Regions from separate parts of the Janthinobacterium glycogeni genome, predicted to be linked through region 3. Evidence: predicted binding sites of a transcription regulator. Region 3 holds the regulator's gene; each other region holds the start of a gene.
The links. Region 3 encodes NrdR, which represses ribonucleotide reductase genes. Its sites were predicted from a motif close to CACNANATNTNGTG; they were not measured.
Positions count from the first base shown of each region.

Region 1: a site for NrdR is predicted at 3,165-3,178, ahead of ACQ4W4_RS06080 (ribonucleoside-diphosphate reductase subunit alpha). Genes of this name have one in related genera too.
Region 2: a site for NrdR is predicted at 1,880-1,893, ahead of ACQ4W4_RS12990 (ribonucleoside triphosphate reductase). Genes of this name have one in related genera too.

Region 1 covers NZ_JBNYXP010000002.1:111,713-118,108, forward strand. The annotation lists gene ACQ4W4_RS06080 (ribonucleoside-diphosphate reductase subunit alpha) at 1-2,901, opposite strand, end outside; gene ampD (1,6-anhydro-N-acetylmuramyl-L-alanine amidase AmpD) at 3,292-3,903, opposite strand; gene ACQ4W4_RS06090 (sigma 54-interacting transcriptional regulator) at 3,881-4,960, opposite strand; gene ACQ4W4_RS06095 (PP0621 family protein) at 5,080-5,334, opposite strand; gene ACQ4W4_RS06100 (cytochrome C assembly family protein) at 5,331-6,134, opposite strand.
Region 2 covers NZ_JBNYXP010000004.1:454,884-461,279, reverse strand. The annotation lists gene ubiV (ubiquinone anaerobic biosynthesis protein UbiV) at 1-195, opposite strand, end outside; gene ubiU (ubiquinone anaerobic biosynthesis protein UbiU) at 205-1,242, opposite strand; gene ACQ4W4_RS12995 (hypothetical protein) at 1,405-1,821, shown strand; gene ACQ4W4_RS12990 (ribonucleoside triphosphate reductase) at 1,940-3,688, shown strand; gene nrdD (anaerobic ribonucleoside-triphosphate reductase) at 3,685-3,882, shown strand; gene ACQ4W4_RS12980 (anaerobic ribonucleoside-triphosphate reductase activating protein) at 3,875-4,579, shown strand; gene ACQ4W4_RS12975 (Pls/PosA family non-ribosomal peptide synthetase) at 4,728-6,396, shown strand, end outside.
Region 3 covers NZ_JBNYXP010000016.1:85,353-91,748, reverse strand. The annotation lists gene ACQ4W4_RS25500 (pilus assembly protein) at 1-1,369, opposite strand, end outside; gene ACQ4W4_RS25495 (pilus assembly PilX family protein) at 1,450-2,085, opposite strand; gene ACQ4W4_RS25490 (PilW family protein) at 2,136-3,113, opposite strand; gene pilV (type IV pilus modification protein PilV) at 3,110-3,679, opposite strand; gene nrdR (transcriptional regulator NrdR) at 3,920-4,381, opposite strand; gene glyA (serine hydroxymethyltransferase) at 4,526-5,773, opposite strand; ZMP/ZTP riboswitch at 5,885-6,010, opposite strand; gene ybgC (tol-pal system-associated acyl-CoA thioesterase) at 6,325-6,396, shown strand, end outside.

The DNA of each region.
Region 1 (6,396 bases), on a different contig from region 3:
GCAGGCTTCGCCATCGGCGTCGTCCGCTGCCGCCGCCACGACCGGCGCCACGGCCACCGCTGCCGCCGCCACGACCGCCGCCTGGGCGCTCTGCGCGCTGGCCGACATGCCGCCGTCGACTGCCACGGCGTTCAGTGCGCCCGTCTTGGAGGTCGATTTCTCCATGTGGGTGGCGGCGATGGTACGCAGGTAGTAGGTGGTTTTCAGGCCACGCAGCCATGCCAGCTTGTAGGTCTCGTCGAGTTTCTTGCCCGATGCGCCAGCCATGTAGATGTTCAGCGACTGGGCCTGGTCGATCCACTTCTGGCGACGCGAAGCCGCTTCCACCAGCCAGCTTGGCGACACTTCAAAGGCGGTGGCGTAGATGTCGCGCAGGTCTTGCGGGATGCGGTCGATCTTCACCAGGGAGCCGTCGAAGTACTTCAGGTCCGAGATCATGACTTCATCCCACAGGTCGCGCGCCTTCAGGTCGCGCACCAGGTAGCCGTTGATCTCGGTGAATTCGCCCGACAGGTTCGATTTCACGTACAGGTTCTGGAACGTCGGCTCGATACAGGCCGAGACGCCGATGATGTTCGAAATCGTCGCCGTCGGAGCGATCGCCACGCAATTCGAGTTGCGCATGCCGAACTTGGCGATGCGCTCGCGCACCGGGGTCCAGTCCATGGCCGACGAGGAATCGACTTCCAGGTAGCCGCCGCGCTCTTCGGCCAGCAGTTTCACCGAGTCCTGTGGCAGGATGCCGCGGTCCCACAGCGAACCGGCGTACGACTCATAGCGGCCGCGCTCTTCGGCCAGTTCCGTCGACGCCAGGTAGGCGTAGTAGCAGACGGCTTCCATCGAGGTGTCGGCAAACGACACGGCGGCGTCCGAGGCGAACGGCACGCGCATCATGTGCAGGCAGTCCTGGAAGCCCATCACGCCCATGCCGACCGGACGGTGGCGCATGTTCGAATTGCGCGCCTTGTCGACGGCGTAGTAGTTGATGTCGATGACGTTGTCGAGCATGCGCATGGCGGTGCGGATGGTCTTGGCCAGCTTGACGTGATCGAGCTTGCCTTCCTTCATGTGCGCCGGCATGTTGACGGAACCGAGGTTGCAGACGGCGATTTCGTCCGGGCCCGTGTTCAGCGTGATTTCCGTGCACAGGTTCGAGCTGTGCACGACGCCGACGTGCGACTGCGGGCTGCGGATGTTGCACGGATCCTTGAACGTGATCCATGGATGGCCCGTTTCAAACAGCATCGACAGCATCTTGCGCCACAGGTCCAGCGCCGCGATCTTCTTGAAGACGCGGATTTCGCCGGCGGCGGCCTTGGCTTCGTAGCCCAGGTAAGCCTGTTCAAAAGCCTTGCCGACCTTGTCGTGCAGGTCTGGCGTGTCCGACGGCGAGAACAGGGTCCAATCGCCTTTTTCCATGACGCGCTTCATGAACATGTCGGGAATCCAGTTCGCCGTGTTCATGTCGTGCGTGCGGCGGCGGTCGTCGCCCGTGTTCTTGCGCAGGTCGAGGAATTCCTCGATATCCATGTGCCAGGTTTCCAGGTAGGCGCAGACGGCGCCCTTGCGCTTGCCGCCCTGATTGACTGCCACGGCCGTGTCGTTGACCACTTTCAGGAACGGCACCACGCCTTGCGACTTGCCGTTGGTGCCCTTGATGTGGGCGCCCAGGGCGCGCACCGGCGTCCAGTCGTTACCCAGGCCGCCAGCGAACTTGGCCAGCAGCGCGTTATCCTTGATGGCGTCGTAGATGCCTTCCAGGTCATCGGAGACGGTGCTCAGATAGCACGACGACAGCTGCGAGCGCAGGGTGCCCGAATTGAACAGGGTCGGGGTCGAGCTCATGAAGTCGAACGAGGACAGCAGGCTGTAGAACTCGATGGCGCGCGCTTCGCGGTCCGCCTCGTTCAGCGCCAGGCCCATGGCCACGCGCATGTAGAACGCCTGCGGCATTTCGATGCGCACGTCCTGGATGTGCAGGAAGTAGCGGTCGTACAGGGTTTGCAGGCCGATGTAGCCGAATTGCAAGTCGCGGTCGGCAACAAGAGCCTTGGCCAGGCGTTCCAGGTCGAAGCTGGCGAGTACCGGGTTCAGCAGCTCGGCGGCGATGCCCTTGGCGATGTATTGCGGGAAATACGTCAGGTATTCGGCGGCAGCGGCCGCTTGCGGCACTTCCTTGCCGAACACTTCCTTGCGCACCGTGTGCAGCAGGATGCGGGCCGTGACCTGGCTGTAGGCCGGGTCTTTTTCCATCAGCGCGCGCGCCGCCAGGATGGCCGACTTGTGCAGCTCTTCGACGGGCACGCCGTCGTACAGGTTTTTCACCGTTTCAGCCAGGATGGCGTCGGCATCGACGTGCTTTTCCAGGCCGGCGCAGGCGGCGTTGATCAGGTCGCGCACTTCCTGCATGTCCAGCAGGCGGCGCACGCCGTTGTCGGTCACGTTCAGCTGGGGCGCGGTCACTTGCGCGGACGCGCCTTGCGCTTCCTTCTGCAGACGGCGCTCTTCCATGTGCTTGGCGCGGTACAGCACGTAGGCACGCGCCACGTCGTGCTCGCCCGAACGCATCAGCGACAGTTCCACCTGGTCTTGCACGTCTTCGATATGGAAGGTGCCGCCGCCCGGATGGCGGCGCACCAGCGCGGCGACGACGCCGTCGGTCAATTGTTCCACCAGTTCGCGGATGCGTGCCGAAGCTGCGCCCTGGCCGCCGTTAACGGCCAAAAACGCCTTGGTCATGGCGATGGCGATCTTCGAAGGCTCAAATGCCACCACCGCGCCGTTGCGGCGGATGATGCGATAGTCGCCCAATGCCGCGCCCGTGCTCGCCACGCTGTTGGCCGCGCCTGGCGCTGGCGATACTGGCGTTGGATGGATGGAAATATCTTGTGGTGATTGCATTGAAGCTCCCGTTGTCAGCTAAAGTCAGCCTGCAGTTTTGCTGCCGCGTATGTTGTTGAATAGAACGCCCGATGGTCAGGGTTTCTTCAGGTAATTGTTGCTAAATAGTAAATTCATAATACATAAAACAGGTCAGTATCCATAGCGCCACACCGTACTGCCCGGCTGGCGCGAAACACGATCAAGGGTGATAAACGCCAGTTCCAGTGCTTTATCAGCAATCCGGGTAGCTTTGACAATAATTCTGAAAACGTCTGTGATGGCACTAGATATAGTCTTTACATCCAACTTCTGCACTAATTGTAGTGCCCATCGAAGGGCGATGCAATAGTTTTCGGGCATCCGTCGGCGTAATTTTTTGTAATTCCATATACGATTTCGATTGACTTTTCAGGGCATGGATGGAAAGCCCAATCCCCGCGAAGTAAGCGCTAACGCAGGCTGGCCGCGCAGGGTTTCCAGCCAGCACTCTTGATAAAAATGCCAGTCAAAAAACGGCCCCGGATCCGTCTTCCTTCCCGGTGCGATATGCGCGTGGCCGCGCACCTGAGACAGCCTGTAGCGCGCCACCAGCGCCGCCGTCAGCGCCGCCAGCACATGGTATTGCCGCCGCTGGAAGGGCACATCGTCCGCGCCCTCCATTTCGATACCGATGGAATAACCATTGCACTGCGGACGTCCTTCGAAGGTGGACGCGCCCGCATGCCAGGCACGTTGATCAGTAGAAACATATTGCAACAACGCACCATCGCGCCGCACAAAAAAGTGCGCCGACACCTGCAAGCCACGCAGGTCGGCGAAAGAAGGATCGGCATTATAATCTACCCGGCCCGTAAACAAGTCCGACACATGCGGCCCGCCAAAGTGGCCGCCTGGCAAGCTGATGTTATGAATCACCAGCAAGTCGACTTGTGCACCGTCCGGGCGCGCATCGTGGTGCGGCGAGTCATAGCGCAGCGCGCCGTCGCACCATCCGTCTTCATCTATCGTCCATGCGTTCATCAAGTAAGGCTTCCTGTATCGTCAATTTCTGCATGCGGTAACGCAACTGGCGCACGCTCAGGCCCAGCTGACGCGCCGCCCGCGCGCGGTGATAGCGCGCCTGCACCAGCGCCCGCATGATCATGTCGCGCTCGGCCTGGCGCAAATACACGTCCAGCGGCAGGACCGGGCTCACGCCATATGCCGCCATGCCGGGCAGGCACAGTTGCCGCTCCGGCAAGTCCGGCAATGCCGGCGCGGCCCGCAACGGCATGCTGCCCGGCGCGCATGGCAAGGCCAGCCCGTCGAGCGCGATCACGCCGCCGTCGGCAAAGGCCAGCGCCCGCTCCAGCACGTTCTCCAGTTCGCGCACATTGCCGGGAAACGCATACGCGGCCAGGGCCGCCAGCACGGGCGGCGCCAGGCTCACGGCCCGGCGTGGCGACAGGCGCGCCAGGATCACCTCACATAATACCTGCAGATCGCCGCGCCGCTCGCGCAGCGGCGGCAGCGCCAGTTCGATCACATTGAGCCGGTAAAACAGATCCTGGCGGAACGTGCCGGCGGCCACGCCGCGCGCCAGGCCATGCTGGCTGGCGCACAGGATGCGCACGTCGACCGCTTCGTCGGCACTGCCGCCCAGCTTGCGCACACGGCGCTCCTGCAGCACGCGCAACAGTTTCACCTGCATGGCCAGCGGCAGGTCGTCGACTTCGTCGAGCAGCAGGCTGCCCCCATGGGCCGCCTGGAACAAGCCCTGGCGCTCGTGCAGCGCGCCCGTATAGGCGCCGGGGCGACAGCCAAAGAATTCCGCTTCCATCAGCGCCTCGGGTATGGCGCCGCAGTTGACGGCAATAAACGGGAAGCTGGCGCGCGCGCCCTGCGCATGGATGGCGCGCGCCGCCAGTTCCTTGCCCGTGCCCGATTCGCCGCGGATGGCCACCGGCGCGCCGCAGCGGGCGATGCGGCTTATCTGCGCGCGCAGCGCCTGCATGGGCAACGAATTACCGCTCAGTTGCGGCGCCGCCGGCATGCCGGCGGTGGTCACAGCCTGCTGGCTGGTGCGGGGAGTGGACATGGGAGCGCGCCTTTCTGCAATGGCGGTGGCGAACCGCCTGCTGCAGATGCTACGCCGGACGAATGCCGGAGGTCGTTACGATACGGATGAGCAACGCGCGCGAAGCTGCGCGCTTGCCCTTACACGGTGGCGTGCGCGTGGCTGCAGTAATCGTGGCCCTTGGCCTGCACGTTTTCCGAGGCCGGGTAGTACACGCCGCAATGGGCGCAGCACAGCATCAGCTCGGCATCGGGCAATTCCTGCGGCCGGCCCGGCGGCGTAAACGGATTCGGCGGCTGTTGCGCGCGGGCGCGCTGCTGCATGCCCCGGATCTTGCTACGGATAGCAAACAGCACCAGAAACACCAGCGCCAGCCAGAATAAAACACGTGTCATGCGAATCCTCGGTGTAAAACCACTTCCAGTACAAAACGGCTGCCGACATAGGCCAGCAACAAGGTGGCGAAACCGGCCAGGGTGAAGCTCAGGGCCGTCTTGCCGCGCCAGCCGCGGAAGCGGCGCCCCGCCAGCAGGGCGGCAAACAATAGCCACGACAGCATGGTAAACACGGATTTGTGATCCCAGTTGAGCGCCTTGCCAAATAATTGCTCGGAGAACACGATGCCCGACAGCACGGTCAGGCTGAGCAAAATAAAACCGAGGCCGATCATACGGAACAGCAGCTTTTCCATCGTCAGCAGGGCTGGCAGCTGGTCCAGCGCGCTGCCGATGAAGCCGCGGCTTTCGCTGCGCGTATGCAGCCGCGATTCCTGCAGCGCCATCAGCACGGCGTGAAAGGCGGCGATCGTCAAGGTGCTGTACGCGAGTACGGCCACGGCGATATGCCAGCCGAAGACGGCCGACTTGCCTTCCATGCTGACCTGGCTGCCGGGAAAGGCCCAGGCCAGGCCGATGGCGAGGACGGCGCTGGGCATGACCATGCGGCGCAGTCCGTCCAGGCTGAAATTGCGGTTCTCTATCCAGTAGGCACCCACCGAGACCCATAGCGCGGCCGACAGCATGGCGGAAAAACCGAAGCGCAAGGTGCCCGGCGCCATCAGGTCGAACCACAGGGTGGCCGCGTGCGCCAGCCAGGCGACGCCGGTCAGGCCGGCAATGAGCCGGGCACGGGACGAGGGAAGCACCGCGCACGCCGCGTACAACAGGGCGGCGATGAAAAAGAAATAGATCTGCATAGTTTAAGTTTACACCATAGCCGGCAAGCGCGATTCAAGCGACAGTATGGGCTGCAGGCAATTCGCCGGCCGCCGATACCGCAAGCCTGCCATGATATCGCGCCTCGGGCGCGCCGGGGTGGCGCACCCTCAAGATTTCGGCAATCTTTCCTTCCATGTACAGTCGCCGCGTCGCGGCCACGTTGCCATCCTGATTAGCCAGTCCTATAATTATGTCCACAGAGCAATATTCATCGACCTTTCGCCACCTGCCCCCATCGCC
Region 2 (6,396 bases), on a different contig from region 3:
CACTTCCTTGCCGGCGGCGGCCAGCATGTCGGCAATATCGAGCCAGTCGGCCAGGCGCAGCTCATGCCGGCGCGAGCAGACGGTTTCGCCCAGGTACACGATATCGACGGCGGTGCCGGCGATCTGCTGGTAAAACTCGAAGACGGTGGCGCGCGGCCAGTAGTACAGCAAGGGGCCCAATGAAAGCTTCAGCATGTTCATCCTTTATTTCCAAGATCTGTGGTACGCACCCAGTGTGTGCTGCTGGCCTTCGGCCAGCTTGTCCATGGCCGCCATCCAGCCCGGCTTGACGGCGTAGCGCGTATTGCCTTCGCGGCAGGCGTCGATCGCTTCGCGCCACACGCGCGTCACCTGCGCGACATAGGCAGGACTGCGCTGGCGCCCTTCGATCTTCACGGCGCGCACGCCCATGGCGATCAGCTGCGGCAGCAGCGCCAGCGTGTTCAGGCTGGCCGGCTCCTCGATGGCGTAATACTCTTCGTCGTTGACTTCGAAGCGCCCCTTGCACAGGGTCGGATAGCTGGCGTTTTCGCCCGGTGCGTAGCGGTCGATCAGCACGCCGTTCAGGCGCGATTCGAGACCGTTCGGCGTTTCCAGCCAGCGCACGGATTTCGCCGGCGAGCACACGCCGTGCGTGTTCGGCGCCTCGCCCGTCGCATACGACGACAGCGCGCAGCGTCCTTCGACCATCACGCACAGGCTGCCGAAGCCGAAGACCTCGATCTCGACGTCCGTCTTGGCGATCAATTGCTCGACCTGCGCCATCGACAGCACGCGCGGCAGCACGGCGCGGGCGATGCCGAAGTGTTCTTGGTAAAAATTGATCGCTTCATAGTTGGTGGCCGAGCCTTGCACGGACAGGTGCAGGCGCAGTTGCGGGTGATGCTCGCTCGCATACGCCATCAGGCCCGGATCGGCCACGATCATGGCGTCGATGCCGGCTTGCGCGGCGCGGTCGATGGCGCTGCGCCACACGGCCCAGTTGTGCGGCTGCGGATATGTATTCAGCGCCAGCAGCACCTTGCGTCCATATTGGTGGGCGTAGCGGACGCCCTCGGCGATGGCCTTCTCGTCGAAATTGAGGCCGGCGAAATTGCGCGCATTCGTGGCGTCGCGAAAGCCCAGGTACACGGTGTCGGCGCCATTGTCGATGGCCGCTTTCAAGGCGGGCAGGCTGCCGGCGGGGCAGACCAGTTCCAGCGGTCCGGCCACGCGGGTGGCGGTGGTTGATTCAAGCATCATGATGTTCACAGTCCTGTATCGGCTCAGGGTGCAGACTATAGCCCCGCCCATACGGCCCAGTCCTTGACGCAGGTGAAGGAATGCGTGCATGGCTGGCGCGCGTTCAACTTGCTTGACCTGGCTGTAAAATGCCTCCCTTTTCTCCCTCTTCGATTGACCGCCATGACCCGCAAACCGCTGCTGATTTTCCTGCTCACCCTGTTCCTCACCGCGCTGCAGGTGCAGTGGGCCGGTCCGGCCGATGGCTATGACGCAGGGACCATCTCCGTGCTGTCGCCGGAAGTGCTGGGCGCGTATCCGGGCGTGCTGCTGCTGTTCCTGCTGGCCGTGTTTGCGCGCCGCAAGATGCCGCTGCTGCGTCAGGCCGCCATCTGCACGGGCCTGCTGGCCGTCTACTGGCTGCTGGCGAACTACGTCACCTTCGACGCGCGCGTCGCCAGCTGGAGTACCTTCTCGCCGCTGGAAATCTGGGCGCACGTGCTGCCCGCCTCCGTCGCCAGCGTCGCCGCCTGCGGCGCCGCGTTCTTTTGCGCGAGCTGGCTGATCCTGCGCGAAACGCGCTGGAACAAAGGCGGCTGAGGTGTATTTTTCACCTGCATCAAGGATTCGTCACGCAACTGCACGCGCCCTTTGACGCCACTATATTTAGTGATTAATCTCCATAAAAACACCGCATGTTGTGTTTATTGGAGGTTTCATGACGACAAATGCAGTTTCCCCCACACGCGGCCAGGTCGATGTCGCCGCGTCCATCAATGAATACCTGGACCGGCGCGACTGGCGTGTCAACGCCAACGCCAACCAGGGTTACTCGCTGGGCGGCCTGATACTCAATGTGTCGGGCAAGGTCATCGCCAACTACTGGCTGGACCAGGTGTATCCGCCGGAAGTGGGCGCGGCGCACCGCGAGGCGGCGCTGCACATCCACGATCTCGACATGCTGGCCGGCTATTGCGCCGGCTGGTCGCTGCGCACCCTGCTGCATGAAGGCTTGAACGGCGTGCCGGGCAAGATCGAATCGGGCCCGCCGAAACACATGTCGAGCGCCATCGGCCAGATCGTCAATTTTCTCGGCACCCTGCAAAACGAATGGGCCGGCGCGCAGGCGTTCAGTTCCTTCGACACCTACATGGCGCCCTACATCCGCAAGGACGGCCTGCGCTACGAAGACGTGCGCCAGTACATGCAGGAGCTGATCTTCAACCTCAACGTGCCGTCGCGCTGGGGCACGCAGACGCCGTTCACCAACCTCACCTTCGACTGGGTCTGTCCGGACGATCTGCGCGAGCAGATTCCCGTCATCGCCGGCCAGGAAATGGACTTCAGCTATGGCGAGCTGCAGGCGGAAATGGACATGATCAACCGCGCCTACATCGAGATCATGATGGCGGGCGACGCCAAGGGCCGCGTCTTCACCTTCCCCATCCCCACCTATAACATCACCGAGGATTTCGACTGGCATAGCGAAAACGCGGAACGCCTGTTCGAAATGACGGCACGCTACGGCCTGCCCTACTTCCAGAATTTCATCAATTCGGAACTCAAGCCGAACATGATCCGCTCCATGTGCTGCCGATTGCAGCTGGACTTGCGCGAATTGCTGAAAAGGGGCAATGGCCTGTTCGGGTCCGCCGAGCAGACGGGCTCCCTGGGCGTGGTGACGATCAACTGCGCGCGCCTGGGCCATTTGTGGCGCGGCGACGAGCCAGCCTTGATGGCCGACCTGGACCGCCTGCTGGAACTGGGCAAGACCAGCCTGGAAATCAAGCGCCGCACCATCGAGGAACTGATGCAGCAAGGCCTGTTCCCGTACACGAAGCGCTACCTGGGCACCCTGCGCAACCACTTTTCCACCCTGGGCGTGAACGGCATCAACGAGATGATCCGCAATTTCAGCGGCGACGCCTGGGACATCACGACGCCCGAAGGCCACGCGCTGGCCGTGCGCCTGCTCGACCACGTGCGCGCCCGCATGGTGGCCTTCCAGGAAGAGACGGGCCATATGTACAACCTGGAAGCGACGCCGGCCGAAGGCACGACATACCGCTTCGCCCGCGAAGACCGCAAGCGCTATCCCGCCATCCTGCAGGCCGGCACCGTCGACAATCCGTATTACACGAACTCGTCGCAACTGCCCGTCGGCCACACGGACGACCCGTTCGAAGCGCTGGAATTGCAGGACGCGCTGCAGCGCAAGTACACGGGCGGCACGGTGCTGCATTTGTACATGACGGAAGCGCTGTCGGATGCGAACGCCTGCCGCGAGCTGGTAAAACGCGCCCTGAGCCGCTTCTCGCTGCCCTACATCACGGTCACGCCCACCTTTTCCATCTGCCCGCGCCACGGCTACCTGGCCGGCAAACATGAATTCTGTCCCACCTGCGACGCGGAACTGATCGCCCGCAAGCAGGCCCACATTGCTCCATCACTTGAGGAAACGCCATGAATGCACGTCCCGACTTCACTCCCGCCATCACCCTGCTCGACACCGAACGCCAGCGCTGCGAAATCTGGACGCGCGTGATGGGCTACCACCGCCCCGTCGCCTCGTTCAACATCGGCAAGCAGGGCGAATTCCACGAGCGCCAGTATTTTACGGAAGCGAGCGCCCGGGTTGGCCAGCCCGCCTGCCATGGCTGAGTTGAAAGTGGGCGGCCTGACGCCCTTTTCCGCCACCGACTATCCCGGCAAGCTGGCGGCGGTGGTGTTCGTGCAGGGCTGCCCCTGGCGTTGCGGCTATTGCCACAATCCGCACCTGCAGGCGCGCACGCCGGACGGCGCCATGCCGTGGCAGGACGTCCTGACCTGGCTGCGCCGCCGCGTGGGCCTGGTCGACGCCGTCGTCTTCAGCGGCGGCGAGGCGTGCATGGACCCGGCGCTGGCGCGGGCCATGCAGGACGTCAGGGAACTGGGTTTCGGCATCGGCCTGCACACGGCCTGCATTTATCCGCAGCGCCTGCAGGAAGTGCTGCCCCTGGTCGACTGGGTGGGTTTCGACATCAAGGCGCCGTTTGCCGACTATCGACATGTGACCCGCGTGGCCGGCAGCGGCGACCCCGCGCGCGCCTGCCTGGACGCCATTCTCGCCAGTGGCGTCGCCTACGAATGCCGCACCACCACCCACCCGGATCTGCTGCCGGACGAGCAGCTGCTGGCCCTGGCCGCCACCCTGGCCGCCAAAGGCGTCGACAACTACGTGCTGCAGCAATTCCGCGCCGAAGGCTGCGCAGACGCGGCGCTGGCCGGCCGCCCCCTGCACGGCTATCCGGCGGCGGACACGGTGGCGCAAATCGGCGCCATGTTTCCCCGTTTTACATTCCGTAATCATGGCAGTTGATCCTGCCGCCACATAATTATTGAAAGTCCCGCAAAATTCCCCGTTCTGCAACGCTGAAATGTCTTGCGTGCTGTAATGTATCAACTGTGCCGCGCACCATGCGCGGCCCGTCAGATTCCTCACACAGCATTACAGATAAGCGTCATCCATGAACGATTTCACCGCAGTCAGTCCAGGCATCCCTTCCACCCACGCCGACATCCTGTACGGCCCGCCGCGACCGGATTTGCTGCGCGAGGAAGTGCTGGCCGACCTGCTGGAAGCGACGGCGCGCCGCTGCCCGCAGCAGACCGCCCTGATCGACGGCGCGCGCCGCATCACGTATGCGCAACTCGATGCCCAGGCGGGCCTGGCGGCGTCGCGCCTGGCGGCGGCCGGCGTCAAGCCCGGCGACATCGTGGGCCTGTGGCTGCCGCGCGGCGCCAATCTGCTGCTGATGCAGGCGGCCATCGCCAAGGCGGGCGCCGCCTGGCTGCCCGTCGATGAAGACACGCCCGTCGAGCGCCTGCAAGTGTGCCTCGACGACGCCAATGGCTTTGGTGTCGTCAGCTGCGCGCAGTTCGCGCCACGCCTGGAGCAGGCCGGCATCGAGCGTCCCGTATGGACGGCGGAAAGCCTGCTGGCGCCCGCCGCGCCGGGCGAACACCTGCCCGCGCGCGGCACCGTCTTGCCCGACCACCCGGCATACGTAATCTACACGTCCGGTTCCACCGGCAAGCCCAAGGGCATATTGATCAATCAACGCAGCATCTGCCACTTCCTGCGCAGCGAAAACGCCGTGCTGGAAGTGACGCAAAGCGACACCGTCTACCAGGGATTTTCCGTCGCCTTCGACATGTCGTTCGAGGAAATCTGGATCGCCTATCTGGTGGGCGCCACCCTGTGGCTCGGTCCCAAAGAGATTTCGGGCGACCCGGAAGCCTTGCCGCGCGCGCTGGCCGAGAACAAGGTAACCGTTCTCCACGCCGTGCCGACCCTGCTGGCCCTGTTCGCCGAGGAAGTACCGAGCCTGCGCCTGATCAACCTGGGCGGCGAGATGTGCCCCGAGTCCCTGGTCGAGCGCTGGTCGCGCCCGGGCCGCGCCATGTTCAACACCTATGGCCCCACGGAAGCGACCGTCTCGTGCAGCCTGGCGCGATTGCGGCCCGGCGAGCCCGTCACCATCGGCACGCCGCTGCCCAACTATGGCTTGCTGGTGCTGCAAGTGGCCGAGCCGGGAGAAAACCGTCCCTTGACATTGCTGGCGCGCGGCGAGACGGGTGAGCTGTGCATCATCGGCCCCGGCCTGGCCGAGGGTTATCTGGGCCGGCCCGACCTGACGGTGGAAAAATTCCTGCCCAATCCGTGGGCGACCAGCGACGACGACGCGCGCCTGTACCGCACGGGCGACCTGGCCCGCATCGATGCCGACGGCCAGGTGCTGTGCCTGGGCCGCGCCGACGACCAGGTGAAGATACGCGGCTTCCGCGTGGAACTGGGCGAGATCGAAGCCGTGCTGGCGCAGCAGCCGGGCGTGGGCACGGTGGCCGTCCTGCTGCGCAAGGATGACGGCATCGACCAGCTGGTAGCCTACATCGTCGGCAGCGACGAGGCGCCCGACGACGCCCTGGCGGCGAAAACCCTGCGCGCGGCCCTGAACCTGCACCTGCCGCCCTACATGGTGCCGGGACGTTTCGAGCTGCTGCCGCTGATGCCGCGCCTGACCTCGGGAAAAATCGACCGGAAAGCCTTGAAAGCCATGCCCCTGTCCGCGCCGCCCCCGGGCGAGGCGGGCGAATCGGACGTGCCGGAAACGCCGGCCGAAGCGGCCCTGTTCG
Region 3 (6,396 bases):
TCCAGGCCATCGCATCGAACGGCGGCGGCGCAAAGCCATCGGCGGCGCGTGCGCGGTCACCGGCCGAGGCAGGCACAACAGGAACATTGCCGGGCACGTAGCGGTCCCCCGCCATGCCCGCGTCGCCGAGGCTGACGACGACGTGGCGCTGGCAATTAGCCGTTTGCGGGTCGCTCCATGGGGTCAGGACCGGCAAGCCGTCGTCGATGGCAGGCGGGGCCGTGGCAGGCGGCACGGCGGCGCTTGCTTGCCGTCCCTGCAGGTAGCGCAGCGATTCGTACAGCAATTCAGCCAGCGGCGCGGCCCTCGCGTACCCGCCCAGATGCCCGGCACTGCTGCGGCCCAGGCCGTTGATGTAAGCGGTCACCCCGCCGCCAGGGCCTGCGCCCTGCTCTGTCCCTTGGACGGCAAACACGCCATTGACGGGATTCCACTCGGCGCCGGTATTGTCTTGCGGTAAAAAGTCGGGCGCCGTCCAGCGTTGCTGGCCCACGTGGGCCAGCGGCGCGCGCAGCACGCCGCCATACACGGGGCCGGCACTGGCAGACACGCCGTTCAAATGGCCAAACACGCCCACGCGTACCCTGCCGCCAAGGCGCTGCACGGCGCCCACCGGTTTGTAGTTCTTGCCGTACGCGAGGCACAAGTCGTCGCGCAGCGGCCCCTCATCGGCATCGCACACGCGCACGCGCGCGAGGAACACGCCGTGCGTGGCGGCGATGCCGGGCGCGTCGCAACTGCCGCCCGGAGGCACGCTGGCGTCGCCGAACAGCAGGCGATTACGGCAAGAAACGATGGCCAGTTGCGCCAGCGCAAACGGCGTCGCCGCCGCCACGCCGGTGTGCAAGACCTTGCGCGGAAAAAAAACGGGGTGGGCAAAGAAGTCGACGGGACCGTCGGCATCGGGCAGGTAGGCGCGCTGCAGCACCGTCTTGCGCACTTCGTCGATGACGCGGTCGCCGCCCGTCAGGGCATAGCGGACGATATCGAGCATGCTGGCGCTGGCCCAGTTCAGAAAGTTGCCGCTAAAACTATCACCGCCGCAGCCGTGCAGCGCATCGGCCGGTTTCAGCACGGAGAAGTAAGCGGTCGCTACGCGCAAGTCGGGCAGCATGACGCCGTCCTTGCTGCGGTACGGATAGCTGTAGCACATGCGCGCATGGAAGTAACCGAGGTACTCGCGCTGCGGCGCATAGTCGCCGCCATGCGCGGCAGCGGCGGCTGCATGCGTCAGGGACAGGTTGAGCAACAGATTCGGCGGCACCCTGGCGCCGTGCAAGCCCGCGTCGGCCCGTGCCAGCGTCACCGGCGGGACGGCGGCGGCAAGGGCGCCGCCGCAAGTGAGGCAGGCCAGGCAGGCCAGCAGCATCAGCCAGACGCAGCCGGGATGTCGCCGGGCAGACCGCAAAGCAGGCCACAAAGTGGACGGCAAAGTGAAGCACGACGCCCTCATGGCCCCGCTCCAGCCGCCTGCTTGCGATAATAACTTTGCAGCACGACTTGCGTGCTTTCCTGCATGCCAAAACCGATGGCCGTGATGCGGTACATATAACTTTCCGTTGCCAGGCCGCCAGCCACTGCCGCCGCCTGCGCGCCGGGCGGGTGAAACGGCAGCAATTCGATCAGGTAACGGGGCCGGCGCGACGGCAGGAAACCCTGCCCCGTCTGCATGACGGCGCCCGTGAACTGCCCATACGGCACGGCGCGGCTGCCACTTCCCCCTTCGGGACCATCGAGGTCCATGCTCAGCCAGAGGGCCGGCGCCTCCGGGGCTGCCGGCAGGCACAGGCCCAGTGCGCCTCCTTCGCCGCAGCCGTCCGCGAACCCGGCCGCACTGCCTGGCGCGAAGAGGCTGCTGCGTCCCGGCGCGCCGGGCAAGCCTTCGATATCGTTCTGCGCATCCATCAATGCTTCCTCCGCCGCCTGAAACGCGATCTGCCGGTCGCGCTCGCCGCGTGCCGCCTTTTCGCCCTGCAAGGCTATCTGCGCCGCCGATATGCCCAGCAGCAAGATGATCACCAGCAGGCACAGCACATACACGAGGGTGGCGCCACCGTGGCGCGCGCAAGGTGAACAGCAAGGCACGCAACGAGGTGCGCAGCAGCGGACGCCCGCGCCAGCCATCGTGGCACCGCCTAGGCCGGCCCGTTGCGCAGCATGATGCTCGTCTGCAGCAATTGCCGCAGCCGGGAGCGCGTCGCGGCGGGCAGGGACGCGCGCGCGATGCGCACGCCCGTGTCGCCGGCGCCGTGCGCCTCGGCATATGCCTTGCCGAACAGGTCGAACTGCGCCGGCCCCAGTTCCGCCATCTTGTCCGCCTGGTCCGCCTCGCCATGCAACAGCAAGGCCACGCGCACGCTGACCACGCGCTTCCAGTGCGTGCGGCGGTGCAAATCGCGCTGGCGCGCGGCCGCATCCGCGCCCTGCAGCACCAGCGCCGCGTCGTAGGCGTCGAGCGCGCTGGCGTTGACATAGCGGTTCGCCACGCCGTCGGGCGGCGTATCCGTATCGATGCCATACAACACCTGGAAACCGTCGACGCCGCGAATGACGGAGTCCGCACCCCAGCCGTTCGCGCCACGGTATTTGCAGCGCAGCTCGCCATCGCCATCGGCGCCCTGCGCCACATAGAAAATGCTCCAGCCCCGCTGCGCCTCCGTTTGCGCGGCACCCACGCCAAAGCCGGCGCAATTGAGCACGGATCCGTCGCCGCCCTCCTCCTTGCCGGCGCCGTAATAGCGCAGGGCCAGCACGTCGCTGCCATGCAGGACACCGGACAAGGCGCCGCTGATGCCTTCGCTGTTCTTGCCCAGGCTGCGCGCGTCGAGCCCGGCGACATTGGCGCTGTCGTCATCGGCATGGGCGACGGGCGCGGCGCTGCTATCCCAATTCACGTACGCCGTCTGGCGCACGGCACGGGCGATGGTGTCGAGCGCATAGCGGCCGTTATCGTCGAGCCGCGCGCTGGCGGACTGGTCGCCATAGCTGCCGCTGGCCGCCAGGAGCACACTGCTGGCGGCCAGCATCAGCAACGCGCCCAGCGACAGGGCCACCAGCAATTCGACGAGGCTCATGCCGCGCCGTCGGCGCCACGCGGTATGCACGCCGTTCATGCGCCGCCTCCGCCCAGCTGAAATACCAGCCTGGGCAGCGACTCGCCTGCCGCATTCACGGCGGGCGAGCCATCGGGCAAGCGGCCGCGCCAGCCCAGCTTGATGACGATGGGCGCGCCCTTGCCGCCGCTGCATGCCCAGTGCAAGCCTTGCGCGGCGGCATCCCAGGCAGAGACATCGCGGCAGATATGCAGGCGCGCGCCGGGCAAGGCCGCAGGAAGCGATTGCTTCCATTCGGCGATGTCGAATTGCGCCAGTTCGGCCGCGCCGCAGGCGCTGGCACCAAAGCAGTCGGGCGCGCCGCCGCCTGCTTCGGCGTCGTCCGCCGCCGCATAGGCCACGTTCAGGTAGGGATTGCCCGCATCGGGTCCATTCATGAGCACGCTGTTTGCGCGCATGCGCTCGGCCATGCCGGCCGCCAGCTGCGCGCCCGCCGACAACAGCGCCGACTCATGGCGCGCACGCAGCGAGTGCAGTTGCAAAATGCTGGCACCGAGCAGGCCCAGCGCCAACAGCAGCAGCGACACGAGCACCTCGACGAGGCTGCTGCCACCCGCTGGAAACATAGTGCGACCGCCATTGCGCATACGCTCCTCCCTTCCGCCGACAGAGTCGCAAGAACAGTCGGCCCAGCTACAAGATAGGCGCGCGCAAAAAGCCGGGTCTGCGTTGGCGCAAACAGTGCGACGAAAGGTGGGAAGAACAGCGTTGGAATTGATCAGGCCGCTTGCCAGGCCAGCACAGGCGTGGTGAACCGGGGCGCATGAGCAGCCCCGCCTTCAACAAGGAGAGTACGCGGATGAACGTCAGGGCTTGCGCGCCTGCCCCACTTCGGCGATCGCATCCTGGAACTCGGCCAGGTCTTCGAAATTCTTGTAGACGGAAGCGAAGCGGATGTAGGCGATCTTGTCGAGGCGCTTGAGTTCCAGCATGACGAGTTCGCCGATATAGCCGGAATCGACTTCGCGCAAGCCGCTGGTCAGCAACTTTTCCTGGATGGAGGCGATGGCCGTATCCACAGAGGCGGCCGCGACGGGACGCTTGCGCAAGGCCAGCATCAAACTGCCGCGCAACTTATCCGCAGCGAACTCCGTCCGGCTGCCATTCTTTTTGACGACGGCCGGCATGATAAGTTCAATGCGTTCGTATGTGGTAAAACGCTTGTCGCATTTGCCGCAGCGGCGGCGGCGCCGAATGGCATCCCCTTCCTCCGATACGCGCGTATCGAGAACCTGGGTGTCGCCGTGCTGGCAAAATGGACATTTCATGGGCTGGTTACAACTTTATAGTAATAATTACGGGAAATCACCGCCCTTGTACAAAGGGCGCCCGAATCACTCCGGGCGCCCTTGGGCACGACTGGAATGTGTCATACGGAATCTTACTCCGTATGACACATTCTGGACAAATAATTATGCAGCGTACACAGGGTGCGCGTCGGCCAGCACTTTCACGGCCGCTTTGACGCGCTCGATGGTGGCGGCGTCATGCGGGTTGTCCAGCACGTCGGCGATCAGGTTGCCCACTTCTTCCGCTTGCGCTTCCTTGAAACCGCGCGTCGTCATCGCCGGGCTGCCCAGGCGGATGCCCGAGGTGACGAAGGGTTTTTGTGGGTCGTTCGGGATGCCGTTCTTGTTGCAGGTGATGTGCGCGGAACCGAGGATGGCTTCGGCTTCCTTGCCCGTCAGGTTCTTGGCGCGCAGGTCGACCAGCATGACGTGCGATTCGGTGCCGCCGGACACGATGCGCAGGCCGCGCTTGATCAGGGTTTTCGCCAGCACGTCGGCGTTCTTGATCACTTGCTTCTGGTATTCGACGAATTCAGGGCTCAGCGCTTCCTTGAAGGCGACGGCCTTGCCGGCGATCACGTGCATCAGCGGGCCGCCCTGGATGCCAGGGAAGATGGCCGAGTTGATGGCTTTTTCGTGCTCGGCCTTCATCAGGATGATGCCGCCGCGCGGGCCGCGCAGCGATTTGTGCGTGGTCGAGGTGACGAAGTCGGCGAACGGTACCGGATTCGGGTACAGGCCGGCGGCGATCAGGCCGGCGTAGTGGGCCATGTCGACCATGAAGTAGGCGCCCACCTCCTTGGCGATCTTGCCGAAGCGTTCGAAATCGATCTTTTTCGAGAACGCGGACGCGCCGGCGATGATCAGTTTCGGCTTGCGTTCGCGGGCCAGGCGCTCCATCGCCTCGTAGTCGATGTCTTCTTCCGCCGTCAAACCGTAGGAGACGACATCGAACCATTTGCCGGACATGTTCAGCGGCATGCCGTGGGTCAGGTGGCCTCCTTCGGCCAGCGACATACCCATGATCAGATCGCCTGGTTTCAGCATGGCGAAGAACACGCCCTGGTTCGCCTGCGAGCCGGAGTTCGGCTGCACGTTCGCGCATTCGGCGCCGAACAGCTGTTTCACGCGGTCGATGGCCAGTTGCTCGGCCACGTCGACGTATTCGCAGCCGCCGTAATAGCGCTTGCCCGGGTAGCCTTCGGCGTACTTGTTCGTCAGCTGCGAGCCTTGCGCTTCCATTACGGCTGGCGACGTGTAGTTCTCCGACGCGATCAGTTCGATGTGGTCGTGCTGGCGCGTGTTCTCTTTTTGAATGACGGCGAACAATTCAGGATCGACGTTGGCGAGGGTGTGATCTTTTGCAAACATGTAAAAACTCCAAGTATGAGGGTGCTTGTACTGGCAGGTTGGATCGAATGAGGGGAGCCGGCGTTAAGTGAATAACAACATTGGACAGGCAGCCTCTTCGTGCTTTTCCATAGTGGCTACCCAGGCGAACGGCTGATGAAAAATCTCACGTTTCCCGGTGGGTGCCCACCTTTCGCCGGTTTGCCGATCGCCTGTGCATGGAGATCGCCCGACTTTTCGCCAGTCACGTGAGACGTAATGGAAATCAAATTGTAAGTTAAGTGCCCAAATTGAGCAAGGAATGCAACCGTGCGGCTATAATCGCCGCGCGCCGCCGCAGCCAGGACACGGCCGCAGGCCGCCCCGGGGATGGCCGCCGCTTTTAAGCTGGGCTTAAACCTGGCCATGGCATGTAAGCGTATGTTACGAAGCTTGCCATTGCACACGCTGGATTTACAATGCTGCGGTGCAACTTATATGCTGCTTTTGCATGGCTTTCCAGCAAGCGCCCACAGTCACAAGAAGAAAAATCGCGTAAAATGTTGCTCAATCTCACTACTGGCGCAATAAACATGCCTTCAGTTTTTACTTGGAACGTACGTGTCTACTATGAAGACACCGACGCCGGCGGCATCGTCTATTAC